DNA from 3 places in the Marinactinospora rubrisoli genome. Region 1 is predicted to be linked to each of the others. Evidence: riboswitches for the same ligand, from Rfam matches in the RefSeq annotation. Region 1 holds a riboswitch; each other region holds the start of a gene.
The links. A riboswitch is a leader RNA that binds a small molecule or an ion and turns the genes downstream of it on or off. The one in region 1 is predicted to bind thiamine pyrophosphate.
Positions count from the first base shown of each region.

Region 1 (5,312 bases):
CGGCCAGCGGGACAGCGGGCGGGCGCTGACGGCGGCCAGCGCACCTCGCGGCAGGACGGCACCGGAGTGCGGCCGGGTGAGCCCGGCCAGCAGCATGAGCAGCGTGGACTTGCCGGAGCCGTTGCGGCCGGTGAGGGCGGTGGCCGTCCCCGCCGGCACCACGGCGGTGGCGCCGTCCAGCACGGTGGCCGGCTCCGCCCCCGGCGCGGCGATGTCCATGGGCGTGCGGGCCACACAGTCGACCGCCTCGACGAGCGGGCCGCCGCCCGGCGCACGTGGGATCCTGGGGCGCGGTTCCCGGCCGGGAACCCACACGCCGTGGGCGGCGAGGCGATCTCCGTGCTCGGCGAAGACCGTGTGCGGGCGGCCGTCGGCGGCCACACCGCCGCCGGGTTCCAGCACGACGACACGGTCCACCAGGTCCACCACGTCGGCCACCCGGTGCTCGACCAGGACGACGGTGGCCGAGGTGTCCGCCGCGATCCGGCCGATCACCTCCCGGACGAGCCGGGCGCCCTCCGGGTCGAGGTTGGCGGTGGGCTCGTCGAGGAGCAGCAGCCGTGGGCGCATCGCCAGCACCCCGGCGATCACCAGCCGCTGCTTCTCACCGCCGGAGAGCGCGGCGGTGCCACGTCCCGGCTCGTACGGGAAGCCGACCTCGGCGAGCGCGTCGCCCACCCGCTCCCAGATCTCGGCACGGGGAACGGCCAGGTTCTCCAGGCCGAACGCCACGTCGTCACCGGCCCGCGCCATCACCAGCTGGGTCTCGGGGTCCTGACCGACCAGCCCGGCACCGCCGCGCCGGCGGTCGGCGGGCGCGCCGTCGACGCGCAGCTCGCCCTCCTCCGTGCCGGTGATGGCGCCGTCGTCACCGGTCAGCCCGGCCAGCGCGTGCAGCAGGGTGCTCTTGCCCGCGCCGGAGGCGCCGAGCAGCAGGACGCGCTCGCCGGGTTCGATCCGCAGGTCCACGCCGCGCAGCGCCCATCCGGTCCGCCCGGAGTGCCGCCAGCCCCAGCCCGTGAGCTCGACGCGCGCTCCGCCCTCGGTGCGCGCCACGTCAGCCGCGCGCCGAAGGGAACGGTGCCAACGCCCCCGCACGGGCCAGCGCGCTGGTCAGCAGCCGGCCGCCGACCCCGCCGATCACCGCGGCGCTGAGCACGACGAGAACCGCGTAGGCCGCCTGATACGCGAACGGCCAGGTCGGGTAGTACAGCGTGAGGTCCATGACCACGGGGGCGAGACCCGCGACGGCACCGGCGGTCACGGCGGCGCCCATTCCCCAGCGGCGGTATCCGGTCAGCGCGAAGACGATCTCGGGGAGCAGTCCCTGCAGCAGCCCGGACACCAGCACCATCAGCCCCCAGCCGGTGCCGAGCAGCGCCGACACGGTCGCGGCGGCGATCGAGGTGAGCACACCGGCACCGGGCCGGCGGATGATCAGCGGCCCGAGGACCCCGGGCAGCAGCCACACGCCGTACAGCACGGCCTGCGCCGGTGGGAAGGCGAGGAACAGCACGTCGGTGGCCTGCCAGAGCATGCCCCAGAACCAGAAGACGACGCCGAGCGCGACGCCCAGCACGGCCGCGACCACGATATCGACGGTCCGCCAGCGCAGCAGCCGGCCCGCCGGGGCGCTCTCGGTGGAGGAGGAGGTTGTCACAGGTGTCCCTTCGCGTCACGACGAGAAGGCCCAGCCCGAGAGCACCCGCCCGGATACGGCGGACGGTTCCCACGACTTCCTTCGCTGGCATGACCCAGATCAGGTGGCTAAGGGTCTGCGGCCGGGCCGCACTCTCAGCGCCGAAGCGCTCCCCTGTCGGTTCCCCCATTATGCGGCCAATACCGACGAACCGGTCAACCGGTCCGGCCGGGCGGTCTCCCATCCGGCCGAACGGCCGGTCCCCCGCCTTCCGGCGGGACCGGCCGTTGACGGGGTCTGCCGGACCGGCCACGGACATGGCCGAGGGCGCCACCGGGGCACGGAACGTTCACGACCACCGACCAGGACACCCGGACGGACACGGACGGTCTCCTCAGCGGTCCGGGTGTACTGAGCACTGGGGTCGGAGACGGCCGGACCGGCTCGACCGGCCGCGGTAGGCGGCCCGGTCGAAGGCCGCCCCGCCATCCGCGCCCGCTGCGGTTCTCCCGCTGGTCGCGGGGGTGCGCGATGGTCGCCGTGATACCCCGGCCCCGCAGCACCGTTCCCGGCGCTGCTTCACCAGGTCCGCAGGCCGTCCGCGAACTCCGTCTACCGCAGCACCAGCCCGTCGTGCATCTCTTGCGGTGGCTCCGGGACGAGCACCAGACCGAGTTCCGCGGGACCGCTGAGCAGCGGATGGTCCGGGAGCACCCGGACGGTGCAGCCGAGCGCCCCGGCGCGGTCCAGTGGCACGCGGCCGGTGTAGCGGACCAGCGGGCCGTCGGCGGCGGCCGGTGTCAGGCGGGCCGGTACCGGGTCCGTCAGCTCGTCGCCCGGGCCGATGCGGCCGACCACCGCCTCCACCCGGACGTCGGACGGGTCCAGGTCGCCGAGCACCAGGGTGGCCCGCACTTCGAGTTCGTCGCCCACCTGCGGCGGGTCCGCCGACCCGACGGCCTCCACGTGTTCCACGTGCAGAGCCGGCCAGGCCTGCACGACACGCCGCTTCCAGGCGGCCAGCTCGTGTACGCCGGCCAGCCCGTCGGCGGTCAGGCGGCGCGAGGCGTCCGCGGCGCCCTGGTACAGCTGCCGGACGTAGTCCCGCACCATGCGGGTGGCCAGCACCTTGGGGCCGAGTGAGACGAGCGTGTGCTTGACCATCTCCAGCCAGCGCTTCGGCAGGCCGCCCTCGTCGTGGTCGTAGAACAGCGGCGCCACCTGATCCTCGATCAGCGAGTACAGGGCGGCCGCCTCCAACTCGTCACGCCGGTCGGGATCGGGGACGCTGTCGGCCGTGGGGATGGCCCAGCCGTTGGAGCCGTCGAACCACTCGTCCCACCAGCCGTCGCGGACGGAGAGATTGAGCCCGCCGTTCAGCGCGACCTTCATGCCCGACGTTCCGCACGCCTCCAGTGGGCGGAGCGGGTTGTTCAGCCAGACGTCGCTGCCCTGGACGAGGGACCGCGCCACCGCCATGTCGTAGTCCGGCAGGAAGACGATCCGGTGCCGCACGGTGGGGTCATCGGCGAACCGCACGATCTCCTGAATGAGCCGCTTGCCTCCCTCGTCGGCCGGATGCGCCTTGCCTGCGATGACGATCTGCACCGGCCGTTCCGGGTGCAGCAGCAGCCGGCGCAGCCGCTCGCGGTCGCGCAGCATCAGGGTGAGCCGCTTGTAGGACGGAACCCGCCGGGCGAATCCGATCGTCAGCACGTCGGGGTCCAGGACGTCGTCGATCCAGCCGAGTTCCGCGTGACTGGCACCGCGCTGCCGCCACGAGCGGCGCAGCCGGTGCCGGACGTCGGCCACGAGGCGCCGCCGCAACGTACGCCGCATCTCCCACAGGTCGCGCTCGTCCGTTCCGGTCACCTTGCGCCAGCCGTCCGGACGTTCGAACTCCTCGGAGTCCGGCACGATCCGGGCGGCCAGCTCCTGGGCCTCCTCCGCCACCCAGGTCCGCGCGTGCACGCCGTTGGTGATGGAAGTGATCGGCACCTCGTCGGCGTCGAAGCCCGGCCACAGGCCGCGGAACATCTCACGGCTGACCTCGCCGTGCAGCCGGCTGACGCCGTTGACCCGTTGTGCCAGCCGCATGCCCATCACGGCCATGTTGAAGACGTGCGGGTCGCCGCCCTCGTAGTTCTCCGCCCCCAGTGCCATGACCCGGTCGGGCGGCAGCCGGTCGACGACCCCGCCGCCCGCGTGACGATGGACGGCGGACGCCAGATGCCGCTGCACGAGGTCACGGGGGAAACGGTCGATTCCGGCCGGAACCGGGGTGTGCGTGGTGAACACCGTGCCCGCGCGGGTGGCCTCGACCGCCTCGTCGAAGTCGAGCCCGTCGCCGGTGACGTACTCACGGACCCGCTCCAGGCCGAGGAACCCGGCGTGCCCCTCGTTCATGTGGAAGACCTCCGGAGCCGGATGCCCGGTGAGCGCGCAGTAGGCGCGGACGGCGCGCAGGCCGCCGATCCCCAGCAGCAGTTCCTGGCGGAGCCGGTGGTCGGTGCCGCCGCCGTACAGGCGGTCGGTGACGCGCCGCAGCTCCGCGTCGTTGGCCTCATGGTCGGCGTCGAGCAGCAGCAGCGGAACCCGGCCGACCCGCACGACCCAGACGTGCGCGGTCAGCTCGCGGTCCTCCGGCAGGTCGACGCGCACCTCCACCGGCGCGCCGTCCGGATGCCGCAGCCGGGTCATCGGCAACCCGCGCGGGTCGAGCTCGGGATACTCCTCCAGCTGCCAGCCCTCGGGAGACAGCGTCTGGGAGAAGTACCCGTGCCGGTAGAGCAGCCCGACGCCGATGAGCGGCACGCCGAGGTCGCTGGCGCTCTTGAGGTGGTCACCGGCGAGGATGCCCAGTCCGCCGGAGTACTGCGGCAGTGCGGCGGTCAGCCCGTACTCGGCGGAGAAGTAGGCGACGCCCGCGGGCGGCTCGCCGCCGTTCTCCGCGGCCAGGCCTTGATACCAGCGCGGTTCGGTCAGGTAGCCGTCGAGGTCCGCGGTGGCGGCCCGCAGCCGCGCGCAGAACGCCTCATCGGCCGCCAGTTCGGCGAGGCGGTCCGCGTCGGCCTCGCCGAGCAGCCGGAGCGGATCGTGGCCGACCTGTTCCCACAGTTCCTGGTCGACGGCGGCGAAGACCTCCCGCGTGGGCGCGTGCCAGGCCCAGCGCAGGTTGGCCGCGAGCCGGCCCAGCGCGGCGAGCTCCTCGGGCAGGACGGTACGGACGGTGAACCTACGGATCGCCTTCACGCTGCCGAAGCTAGTTCACGGGGTCGCCGGGATGCGAGCTGATCGAAGGATCCGGTCGGGTGTGTCGGGAAATACGTTTTCGACCGACGCGCCCGCCGACGGAGCGCGAAGCATAAACGCGCGACGAAACTTACTTCCACGCCGTCCCAGACGCGAATTTTACTGTTTTTCGGCCGCGCTTATCCGGTGCGCTTTCACAGGGTTAACGACCCGGTTACTCTCCGCACACATCACTCTGCTGAACCTCCGCCCGCTTTGCCCTCCCTCTTGACCGGACGCACGAAATGCCATGTCAGAGCGGACCGGGTACCCTGTGACTACAATCACAAAATTAACGGCGGCCGGACTGTCGGAGAGTCGCCCATTCCGCCCGACGATAGAGATTGAGGCGCCGCGCACGCCTCCGTCCGAGGGCCCCGAA
Region 1 covers NZ_JBHTBH010000003.1:376,265-381,576, reverse strand. Annotated here, with positions in the region: gene ACFQRF_RS08480 (ABC transporter ATP-binding protein) at 1-1,056, opposite strand, end outside; gene ACFQRF_RS08475 (ECF transporter S component) at 1,058-1,660, opposite strand; TPP riboswitch at 1,720-1,825, opposite strand; gene glgP (alpha-glucan family phosphorylase) at 2,252-4,891, opposite strand.

Region 2 (5,312 bases), on a different contig from region 1:
CCCCGGAGCACCCATCAGCGCGGCCGGCGCTCCGGCCGGAGCACCGCCGCGCACCGACCGTCCGCCGCCAGCGGGCGGCCGCGATCCATCTCATCTCAGCGAGGCCGGCCATTCCCGGGCTCGCGAACCGCACCGACTGCAAAGGAATCTTCATGTTCTCCTTCGCCCGCTCGTCCGCCAAGGCCGTTCTGGTCACCGTCAGCGCCGCCGGCTTCGTCGCCTTCGGCTCCGGCATCGCCTCGGCCGACGTCCTCGGCGACGTGACCCGCACCCTGAACACCACCGTCCCGGCCACCGGCGCCGTCAACCAGGTCACGGACCAGCTCCGCGGCGCCGTGCCCGCCAACGGCGACATCCCCGAGCTGGCCACCACGCTGCCGGCGCCCGTCGCCAGCAACGTCGGCACCCCCGTCGGCGACGTCACCGAGCCCGTCACCGTGGTGGGCTCCGGGCTCACCGCGGCCGAGAAGAAGATCGACGAGGTCGTGCGCGGGCTCAAGGGCCGGGCGCCGGAGGCGCCCGGTGCCGGCGACGTGACCACCCTGCCGCAGCCCGTGGACGCGCCCGGCACCGAGACGCTGCCCAGCACCGGTGACGTGCGGACCGGCGTCGAGGACGTGCGGTCCCAGGTCGAGGGCCAGCTTCCCGAGACCTCGCTGCAGGTCGGCCCCGTCGACGTGCCGGCCGACCTGGTCACCGGTCTGGTCGAGGACACGGTGTCCGGCGCCACCGGCACCGTCGGAGAGACCGTCGACCCGGCCTCGGTCGTGAGCCAGGCCGGCGCCGTCGAGGGGACCGTCGGGGAGACCGCCGAGTCCGTCGACCTGGGCCAGGCGCTGTCCGGGGCTCCCGCCCTGTAACGCACCGGAGGCCCCTCCGGTCCGGTTCCGGATCCCCGGTCCGGCGGCCTGCCGCCGGACCGGGGCGCGGGACGCGGCCCCGCTCCGCGCCCCGTGTCCGGCGGCGGGGATCACGGTTCCCTGGCGTCGGCCGCCTCCGCGGTACCGGTCCGGCGCAGCAGCGCCGCCACGTCCACCAGGGCGCGACAGCGGGCGAACTCCACGGGGCCGAAGGGGACACCGTCGCGGTGCAGCACCAGGACGCCGCCGCCCGGCGCGGCCAGGCACATCGCCGACCCGGCCACCTCGTCGGTGGCCATGCCCTCGGGCGGACGGCTCAGCCGGGCGACCGTGTGGGCGCCGGAGAGCCGGAGCAGCGCGGCGGTGAGCGTCCGGGGATCGGTCACCAGTTCGGCGACCAGCGCCAGGGTCCGGCTGGTGGTGTCGGCGAGTTCGTGGGCGTCGGCCGGCTCGACGACCGGGTCCCGGCCGCCCGCCCGCGCGACCGCTTCCGCCAGCCGGTCCCGCGTCACGTGCCGCGGGACGCTCACCAGGAACTCGTCGACGGCGTCCACGTACCCCGGCAGCACCTGCATCAGCCGGATGTTCGCGCCGAGCAGCGCCAGGTGCGTGGTCAGCGCGGCCAGCCCGCCGGGGACGTCGGCGACGCCGACGCGGATCCGCCACAGCGTCTCCGCGCCGCCGTCCGGCCGGCGGGGCCCCGGCGGCGCCGGTATCCCGGCGGAGGAATCCTCGGCCGCAAGCGCGAGGCGTGCGGACCGGCCGGGTGCGGCGGCCACGCCCACCGGCACCGCGCGCCGGTGCGCCCGCCAGCGGTGCAGGAACCCCACCGCCATCACCACGGCTCCCACGGCGGCCAGCAGCGGCGGGCCATAGCCGTGGTGGCCGAGAGTGAGCACCAGGAGGTGCGCGGCGCCCGCCGTGAGCAGCAGCGCGCCGATCTCCAGGAGTTCCCGGCCGACGAAGTCGTGGCGCGGGCCGGGATGCGCCCCCTGGTCAGCGCGCCGCCGGTGGCCGGGGCGATCGGTGCCGTCGCGTCCGCGTAGGTCCATGACGGCTACGATCTCCCGGCGACGTTGCGTCATCTTGACGCAGCGTGACGGATTCGTAACTTCTGGGGGTGGTGCCGATCACCCCGTCACCCGGCGGACGGCACGCTCCTGGCCGCGCTCACCGCCTCGCTCCCCCGCACCGCCAACGCGAACCGGCCTCCGGCAACCGGCGTCGCCGCCTCCGTACGCTCAGCGACTCCCCGCCGACCAGTCCTCCAGCGTCCACGCCATCTGCCAGAAGCGCACCTCATGGTGGCAGCTATCGCGGAACGCCCGCCGCATCCGCTCCCGTTCCGCGGTTCCGGCGTCGGCGGCCAGACCGTCCAGCAGGCCGCGCAGCTTCGTGGTGACGGCGACGCACTCGGGATCGGCGTAGAAGCGCCACCAGCCCGCGAACGGGTGGTCCGGCCCCGGCGCCTCCTCCTCGACGAACCGCCGGGCCGCCCAGGTGTAGGTCCACGGGCACGGCAGCAGCGCGGCGAGCAGTACGCCCAGGGTGTCCCGCCCGGCGGCCATCATGTGGTCGACGTACCCCTGCGCGCTCGGCGCGAGCCGGTCCACCTGCGCGTCGGCATAGGACGTGCCGGCGTACTCGCACAGCACGTGGTGCGGGTGCGCCTCCTCGTCCAGAACGAAGGCCACGCTGTCGTGGAAGTACCGCATCCACGTCCGATCCGGCGAGAGCGCGAGCCCCAGGCCGTAGCAGCGCACGTAGGCGCTCAGGTACTGGTGGTCCTGGCCGACATAGTGCAGGACGCGCTCGCGGGCCACCGTGCCGTCCCGCAGACCGGCGACGAAGGGGTGCTGATAGAAGGCGTCGAAGAGGTCCGCGTGCCGCCGCCCCAGCTCGGCGGTGAATCCGGACTCGTGCGTGCCGACGACGGGAAGTCCCACGTTTCCTCCGCTCGTGCCAACGAGGTCAGGTTCGACGGGTTCGGGCCGACGGCCCGTCTCAGTCCCGGCCGGCTCGCGGCCCGGGGACACCCCGCGTGGTTACCCGGAACACGTTACCGGGCTGGACCGCTCCGGTCGCGCAGGGGTGGAGCCGCCGCCGGACGGCCGACGGCCCCGGACCCGTTCACCGGCCGGTGCCAGGGAGCGGGTGCGGGGCCGTCGTGGCGGCGCCGGGGGTCACTGCTGTTCGGTGCCCTCGCCGAGTCCGTTGACGCAGGGGTTGGAGGTGGCGTCCCGGCCCTCGATCGCCTCGGTGTCGGTGGAACCGGGGGCGATCGGCTCGGTGAACGGCTCGGCCGGGTAGGACGGCGACGGGTGCGCCGAGGGGGAGGCGCTCGGTGACGGCTCGGCCGGGGCTCCGGTCTCCAGCGCGGCGTCGTTGAGCGGGCGGTCGTTGTTGATGGCCTGGAAGAGCTCGGCGGCCCGCTCCTCGTCCCACACCACCCGGTTCGGGTCGCCGGGGGCCGGCCACCACGGCACCGTGTAGAAGGTGATGTCCTCCAGGTCGACGTCGGCGAGCGTGGAGCCGATGGAGATCATCCGGTCCAGGGACAGGTCCCGGTCGGTCGCGGTGTGCTCGGACACGGCCTGCAGCAGTGAGCTCATCCGGCTCGGGCTGGTCAGGACGTCGCTGCTGGTCGTCTGCTCGGCGAGCGCGCCGAGGAACATCTGCTGGCGGTCGATCCGGCCGATGTCGCCGCCGTCGCCGATCTCGTAACGCGCCCGCACGAAGGCGAGCGACTGCTCGCCGTCCAGTACCTGCTGGCCGGCCTCCAGGTCGAGCTTGGCGCGCTCGTCGTACATCGGCTCCGGGATGCACATCTCCACGCCGCCCACGGCGTCGACCATGTCGCGGAATCCGACGAAGCTCAGGTGGACGAAGTGGTCGATACGGATGCCGGACAGGCTCTCGATCGTCTTGACCGCGCACGGCGGGCCACCGTGGAACAGTGCGGCGTTGATCATGCCGTAGTAGCCGTAGGTGCCCTCGGTCCCCTCGTACGCCTGGCACTCCGGGAGCTGGACGAGCGAGTCACGCGGAAAGTTGACCACCGTCACGCCGTTGTCCGGCGAGATGTGCGCGAGCATCAACGAGTCGGACCGCTCGCCCACGAAATCCCGGCCGCCGTAGGCGGAGTTGCCGCCCTCCCGGCCGTCGGACCCGATGAAGAGGATGTTGATGTCCTCACCGATCTTCGGTGGGCGCTCCTCCTCGTTCAGTGCCGAGGCCAGGTCGTGCTGCACCATGTTGCCGCGCAGGACCCGGTAGTAGCCGTAGGCCGTGCCGACCCCGGCGATCAGCACCACCGCCAACGTCACGGAGGTCCACAGGAAGAGGCGTCTCCACCGGCGGCGCGGTGCTGGGGCGTCGGACGGGGCTGCGGGCGCGTCATCGGACATGGAGCGGCGTGCCTTCTATCGGCTGGAGGGAGAAGAGCAGGGCGAGCGGGCGTGCGTGCCGACCAGGGTCCGGATGGGGGGCAGAGCGCCACGGGGGATGAGGACCCGGCTGGTGTGAAGCCGATCTTAAAGGAGAACGCGGGCGAGTGCGCGGGCGGCATATTCCGGGAAGCCGGTCCCTGCCGGGGCTCCGCGCGATCACCCGCGGCGAGTTCGCGGGGTCGGTGCCCATCATGGGAGGCCGGGCCCGGTGCCGGTGATCGGTGGCCGCGAGGCGCATGGTCTCCGGCCGGAGCGGCGTGGCGGTCGCGCGGACGGCGGAGACGGTGGCCGCGGCGGAAGTGTGGCGTGCGCCATATTCGGTGAGGGGTATGGGGGCCTCCCGAGGTCGGTGGTCGCGGTGGGTAGCCGGAGGCGGGCGGGCCGGCACGGAGCGTCGCGAGGTCGCTACCACGACCGGTGGCTCTTACAAGGACGACGCGCGAGCGCGTGTAGGGTTTACCGATGATCGCGTTAAACGCGGATTTTCTGCCGATTCGCGCGGTCTGTGCGTCGCAACGCGGCGACGCGACCCGGCCGGCCCCATGTGAAGCGGAGCCTCTTGATGTCGATCCCGCCGAGCCCGGCAGAGAGCCCGCAGCCCGTTCGGTTGTCCTATGTCCGGCTGGGCGAGACGCAACCGGAACTCGTCGACCGGATCGCCGGTGAGCTCCGCCGCCACGAACGCGTGATCATCGGCGCCCTCACCGACCGCGACCACCAGCGCATCACGTCCGCCGCCCGGGTCGCGGGCAAACGGCTGAAGCGCACCATCAGGATCACCGACACTCCCACCGGCATCGTGGTCGAGTTCAGTGACCTCGCCGCGGAGCCGGCCGAGGGCTGACCGGAGCCGCCCGAGACTCATCCGCGCGCACACCGCTCGTCCGCGCCGGAGCAGGGGACCACGACCGCGGACGGGCTTTCGCGCCGCCACCCCGGCCTTGACGGCCGGCCGCCAAGGGACGGTACCGGCTCCTGCCGGGCGGTCACCGCGGCGTGACGC
Region 2 covers NZ_JBHTBH010000004.1:226,016-231,327, forward strand. Annotated here, with positions in the region: gene ACFQRF_RS10095 (hypothetical protein) at 153-860, shown strand; gene ACFQRF_RS10100 (ACT domain-containing protein) at 971-1,912, opposite strand; gene ACFQRF_RS10105 (TenA family protein) at 2,102-2,806, opposite strand; TPP riboswitch at 2,791-2,910, opposite strand; gene ACFQRF_RS10110 (LCP family protein) at 3,044-4,186, opposite strand; gene ACFQRF_RS10115 (hypothetical protein) at 4,872-5,153, shown strand.
Region 2: another riboswitch for thiamine pyrophosphate. It lies ahead of ACFQRF_RS10105 (TenA family protein); the one in region 1 lies ahead of ACFQRF_RS08475 (ECF transporter S component).

Region 3 (5,312 bases), on a different contig from region 1:
GGTGCGCAGGGCGTCGGCGGCGGTGAAGCAGCCGGCGGTGTTGGGCAGTGGCCGGATTCCGTGGCGGCGCAGCACGTCCCACACCGAGCCGCGCGCGGCCGGGTCGACCCGGCGCATCGCCACGGTGGTCAGCTCGGTGCCCGACGCGGCCAGCGCCTCCTCCAGGATGTGCAGCGACGGCGCGCCGCCGGTCCCCATGATCAGCCGCGAGGCGAAGCTCTGCCCGGCGATGACGAGCGGGTCGTCCGCGGCGCGCGGTTCGGTGGGCGCGGTGGTGGGTTCGACGGTCATTCAGCTCTCCTCCGCGGTCGTCCCCGCCTGCCGGCGGGGGAGGAAACGGATGTTGCGCCGGGCACGGCCGGGCCCCGGCCGCCGTGGCGCGTGGACGGCGGACGGCGCCACCGCGTCAGCCCCCCTGCACGGCCGTGAGCACGTCCACCCGGTCGCCGGGCGCCACGGCGGTGTCGGCCCAGCCGGTGCGCGGCACCACCTGGTCGTTGACGGCCACCGCGACGCCGCTGGTCGCATCGGTCAGCGAGCGCACCACGTCCGCGACGGTGCTGGCCGGCGCGACCTCGCGCGGCTCGCCGTTGATGATCACGTGCACGGGTTCCTCACCTTCCTTGCGGTGCGGGTGCCGCCGCCCGCGGGCCGGGTCAGGCGGCGCTGCGCGCCGTCCGGCGGGTGGCGGCGAACGGGCGGGCGACGTCGGGCAGCTCGCCGTCGGCGAGCGCCGCCGCCATGGCGTCGCCGGTGACGGGGGTGAACAGCACGCCGTGCCGGAAGTGGCCGACGGCCAGCTGCAGCCCCGGCACGTGGGTCGGCCCGAGCAGGGGTTCGTTATCGGGGGAGCCGGGGCGCAGGCCGACGCAGGTCTCCGCGATCTCCAGCTCGCTGACGCCGGGCACGAGCTCGTGCGCGTCGCGCAGCAGCTCCCAGACGCCGCCGACCGTGAGCCGGGTGTCGTGGCCGGCCTCCTCCTGGGTGGCGCCGAGCACGATCTCGCCGTCGTCGCGGGGCACCAGGTAGACGGGCCCGCCGCGGACCAGGCCGCGGACGGTCCGCGAGACGATCGGAGGCTCCCCGGCGGGCGTGCGCAGCCGCAGCAGCTGGCCCTTGACGGGCCGCAGCTCGGGCAGCACGTCCTCGGGGATTCCGCCGATGGAGCCGCTCCACGCCCCGGCGGCGAGCACCACCTGTGGCGCCGACAGTTCGGAGGGTGCAGCGGCGCCGGTGCCGGCCGGGCGCGCCAGCCGGACGCCGCGTGCCGCGCCTCCGGCGCACTCGACGGCGGTGACCCGGGCGGGCACCAGGGTGACGCCGCGCCGGACGGCCGCCGCGCGCAGCGCCGCCAGCAGCCGGCGCGGGTCCACCGAGTGGTCGTCGGGCGCCAGGAACCCGCCGCGCACCGAGGGCGCGAGCATGGGCTCCAGCCGCCGGCACTCCCGGCCGGTGAGGCGGCGGGTGGCGATGCCGAGCCGGGCCCGCAGGTCGCCGAGGTCGGCCAGCCGGGCGAGGTCGTCGGTGTCGAAGGCCACCTGCAAGGTGCCGCCGGTGCGGTAGCCGGGGTCCAGGCCGCTGTCGGCGGTCAGCTCCGCGACGAAGCCGGGGTAGCGCTCCCGGGCGGCGAGGCCGAAGCGGGTGAGCCGGTCCTCGCCGTAGCCGGCCTCGGTGGCGGGCGTCAGCATCCCGGCCGCCACCACGGACGCGGCGTTCCGGTGCTCGGGCCCGACCACGGTGACACGCAGGCCGCGGCGGGCGGCCCGCCACGCCGTGACCATCCCGATCAGTCCGGCGCCGACGACGATGACGTCGGATTCGGCGGTGTTCGCGGGCGTGGCGTGGTTTGATGGGGACGGCACGATGCCAGCTCCACTCCCTTCGCCGGTATGACCCGGATCAGGTTCGTGCGGTCGGAGGCTGCCAGCCTCCCTCTCAGCCGGGTCCCTACCCGGCTCCCGCGGGGACGTCGCTGCGGTCCATGGTAGATCCCGGCCGCCCGGCGGGCCAGGGCGGGGGTGTGCGCTACGCCCACAGCGATAACCAGCCGGTCGGCGTTTGGAATCAGCCGGTTTGTGGGACATTGACGGACGTGACACAGATCGACCGTGACACGGACGCCCTTGTCGGCGAGTGGCTCACCCTGCGTGAGGCGGCCCAGGCGCTCGGAGTCAGCCCGAACCGCGTGAAGCAGTTCATCCGCGACCACAAGCTTCTCGGCGCCACGCGCGCGGGGGAGGTCTCGGTCCCCGCGGCCTTCATCTCCGGCGGCGACGTGGTCAAGGGGCTGCCGGGCACGCTGACGGTGCTGGCCGACTGCGGGTTCACCACCGACGAGGCGCTGCGCTGGCTGTTCACGTCGGACGACACCCTGCCGGGCGCCCCGATCGAAGCCATCATGGCCAACCGGGGCACCGAGGTGCGCCGCCGCGCCCAGGCGATGGCGCTCTAGCTCCCGGCCCCGGCCGGCGGTGGAGGGCGGACGAGACGGACCCCGCCGCGCGGACGGCGTGCCCGGACCGGGCGCGGCGCCCGCGCGGCCGGGCGTCAGCGCGGCGGACGCCGGTCGACGAGCACCAGCAGCAGGCCGACGAGCAGCACCGCGGCGGCGGGATAGCCCAGCTGGGACGCGTCCAGCCAGGTCAGCGCCGCGCCGCCGGTGACACCGCCGAGTGATATCCCGGCGTACAGGGCGGCGCTGTTCAGGCCGAGCAGCACGGCGGCCGAGCCGGGGTCGACCGCGACGGCGCGTTGCTGCTGCGGCACGGTCACCAGCCAGGAGACCGCACCGAACAGCATCATCCACACCACCGCGGCGGGCATGGCCGTGGTCGCGGCCTGCAGCGCGAGCGTGAGGACGACCAGCAGCGGCGCCGCCACCAGCACCACCGATCGCGGGCCGCGTGCGTCGGCGAGCCGCCCGGAGACCACGTTCCCGGCCACGGCCATGAGCCCCCAGACCCACAGCAGCGCGGTCATCGCACCGGCGCCGCCGGCGGCCGGGCCGAACACCGCGCCCACGTAACTGAAGACCGTGAAGCAGCCCCACAGGAGGAACAGGGTCTGCGCCGCGACCAGCAGCAGCCGCCGGTTCCCCAGGGGACGCAGCCGGGCCGCCAGCCCGACGGCGGGCAGCCGCACCCCGCGCGGCATCCGCAGCAGCGCCACCACCGCGGCCACGGCGAGCCCGGCGACCAGCCACAGCGATGCGCGCCAGCCCAGCGTCGTGCCCAGCCAGGTCCCGAGGGGGACGCCGAGTGCGGTGGAGGCGGTCATGCCGCCCACGACCACCGCCATGGCGCGCCCCTGGTAGGCGGCCGGGCTGAGGACGCCGGCCATGGCGCTGGCGTTGGGCGAGTACATCGCCGCCCCGGCGGCGGCGAGGCCCCGCGATAACAGCAGCACGGGATAGTTGGGGGTCAGTGCCGACACCGCGTTGCCGATCGCGAAGACCACCAGCGCGGCCACCAGCACCGTGCGCCGGTCCAGCCGTCCGGTGACCGCGGCCAGTACGGGGGACAGCACCGCGTAGCACAGCGCGAACACCGTGAGCATCTGCCCGGCGGCGGTGACGCTGACCCCGACGTCCGCGGCGATGCCGGGGAGCACGCCGGAGGTGACGAACATCGCGGTGCCGACGGCGAAGGAGCCCACGGCGAGCGGGAGCAGCCGGACGACGGAGAAGCGTTCCGGCCGGCCGGGCGCGGCCGTGGCCGATGGCGGGAGGCCGGTGGTGGAGGCGGTCACAGGACTTCCTTTGTTTGGCTACCATCAAACAAAGCGAGAGCATCACACGGTAGTTTGATGTTTGTCAAACAATCGGCGGGAGGGTGTCCTGATCCCATGAACCACCTCTTCCAGCCCGCACCGGAGGAGATGCGGCTCCCCCAGGTCCTGGCCGCCCTCTCGGACCCCGTGCGGCTGCGCCTGGTCGCCCAGATGGCCGACGGCGCCGAGCGCACCTGCGGGGTGGAGGCGTGGGACGTGCCGGTGCACAAGTCGACGCTCTCCCACCACTTCCGCGTGCTCCGCGAGGCCGGTGTCACCCGGACCCGCATCGACGGCCGCAGCCGCTGGATCCGGCTCCGCCGCGCCGACCTGGACGCCCGGTTCCCGGGGCTGCTCGACGCGGTCCTCGCGTCCCTGGCGGAGGAGACCCGCGACGACCCGGCCGACGCGGCGGCGGGCTGACCCCGCCGCGCGACGGCCCGGCCGGTCCCGGCCGCCCGGCCGGCCACGCCGGGCGTTACGCTGGCCGACGTGAGCGCTACGGATCTCCGGGACCGCCTGGCCGCCGCCCGCCTCTACCTGTGCACCGACGCCCGCAGCGAGCGGGGCGACCTCGCCGACTTCCTCGACGCCGCGCTCTCCGGGGGCGTGGACGTCGTCCAGCTACGGGACAAGAGCCTGGAGGCCCGGCAGGAGCTGGCCGCGCTGGAGGTCGTGCGCGCCGCGTGCCGCCGGCACGGCGCGCTGTTCGCCGTCAACGACCGCGCCGACATCGCCCGGGCGGCGCGGGCCGACGTGCTGCACCTCGGCCAGAACGACCTGCCGGTGCCCCACGCCCGCGCGATCATCGGCGACGAGCCGCTGATCGGCCGGTCCAACGACACCCCCGCCCTCGCCGCGGCGTCCGCCGCGCAGCCGGGAGTCGACTACTACTGCGTCGGTCCCGTGTGGGCCACCCCCACCAAGCCGGGCCGCTCGGCGGCCGGACTCCCGATCGTCGAGCACGCCGCGGCGCTGGGCACCGCGCGGCCGTGGTTCGCCATCGGTGGCATCGACCTCGGCAACCTCGACCAGGTGATAGCGGCCGGCGCCCGGCGGGTGGTCGTGGTCCGGGCCATCACCGAGGCCGCCGACCCGCACGCCGCCGCCGCCGAGTTCCGGCGCCGGCTCGCCGAGACCGGGTAGAACGCCGGCGGAGGGCGCTCTGTTCGGTGGTCACCAGCGACCAGTGACCGTCCGGCCCGGGGTACCCGATCGGCGGGTTGCGCCGGGTCACCGCGTGGGTGCGCGGGCGGGTGCGGTCCGCCGGGGGCCGCCGGAGGCCGCTCGGAGGGTCCGCGCGTCGCCGGTCCGTGTTCGTCGTCGGGCATGGGGTGGGTGCGCGCGGCCCGCGCGTGCGGGGAGCACCCGCGCAAGCACTACGTCCTGATAACGGGATGGGGACCATCCCCGCGCGTGCGGGGAGCACATGTAGCGGGCCTTCGGGGTCCCACTGAGCATGGGACCATCCCCGCGCGTGCGGGGAGCACAGGGACTAGCAGGGGACTTCCACGAGGGCGGTGGGACCATCCCCGCGCGTGCGG
Region 3 covers NZ_JBHTBH010000011.1:145,387-150,698, reverse strand. Annotated here, with positions in the region: gene ACFQRF_RS21705 (thiazole synthase) at 1-291, opposite strand, end outside; gene thiS (sulfur carrier protein ThiS) at 407-607, opposite strand; gene thiO (glycine oxidase ThiO) at 657-1,781, opposite strand; TPP riboswitch at 1,860-1,972, opposite strand; gene ACFQRF_RS21690 (Rv2175c family DNA-binding protein) at 2,093-2,452, shown strand; gene ACFQRF_RS21685 (MFS transporter) at 2,548-3,747, opposite strand; gene ACFQRF_RS21680 (ArsR/SmtB family transcription factor) at 3,844-4,191, shown strand; gene thiE (thiamine phosphate synthase) at 4,261-4,914, shown strand.
Region 3: another riboswitch for thiamine pyrophosphate. It lies ahead of thiO (glycine oxidase ThiO); the one in region 1 lies ahead of ACFQRF_RS08475 (ECF transporter S component).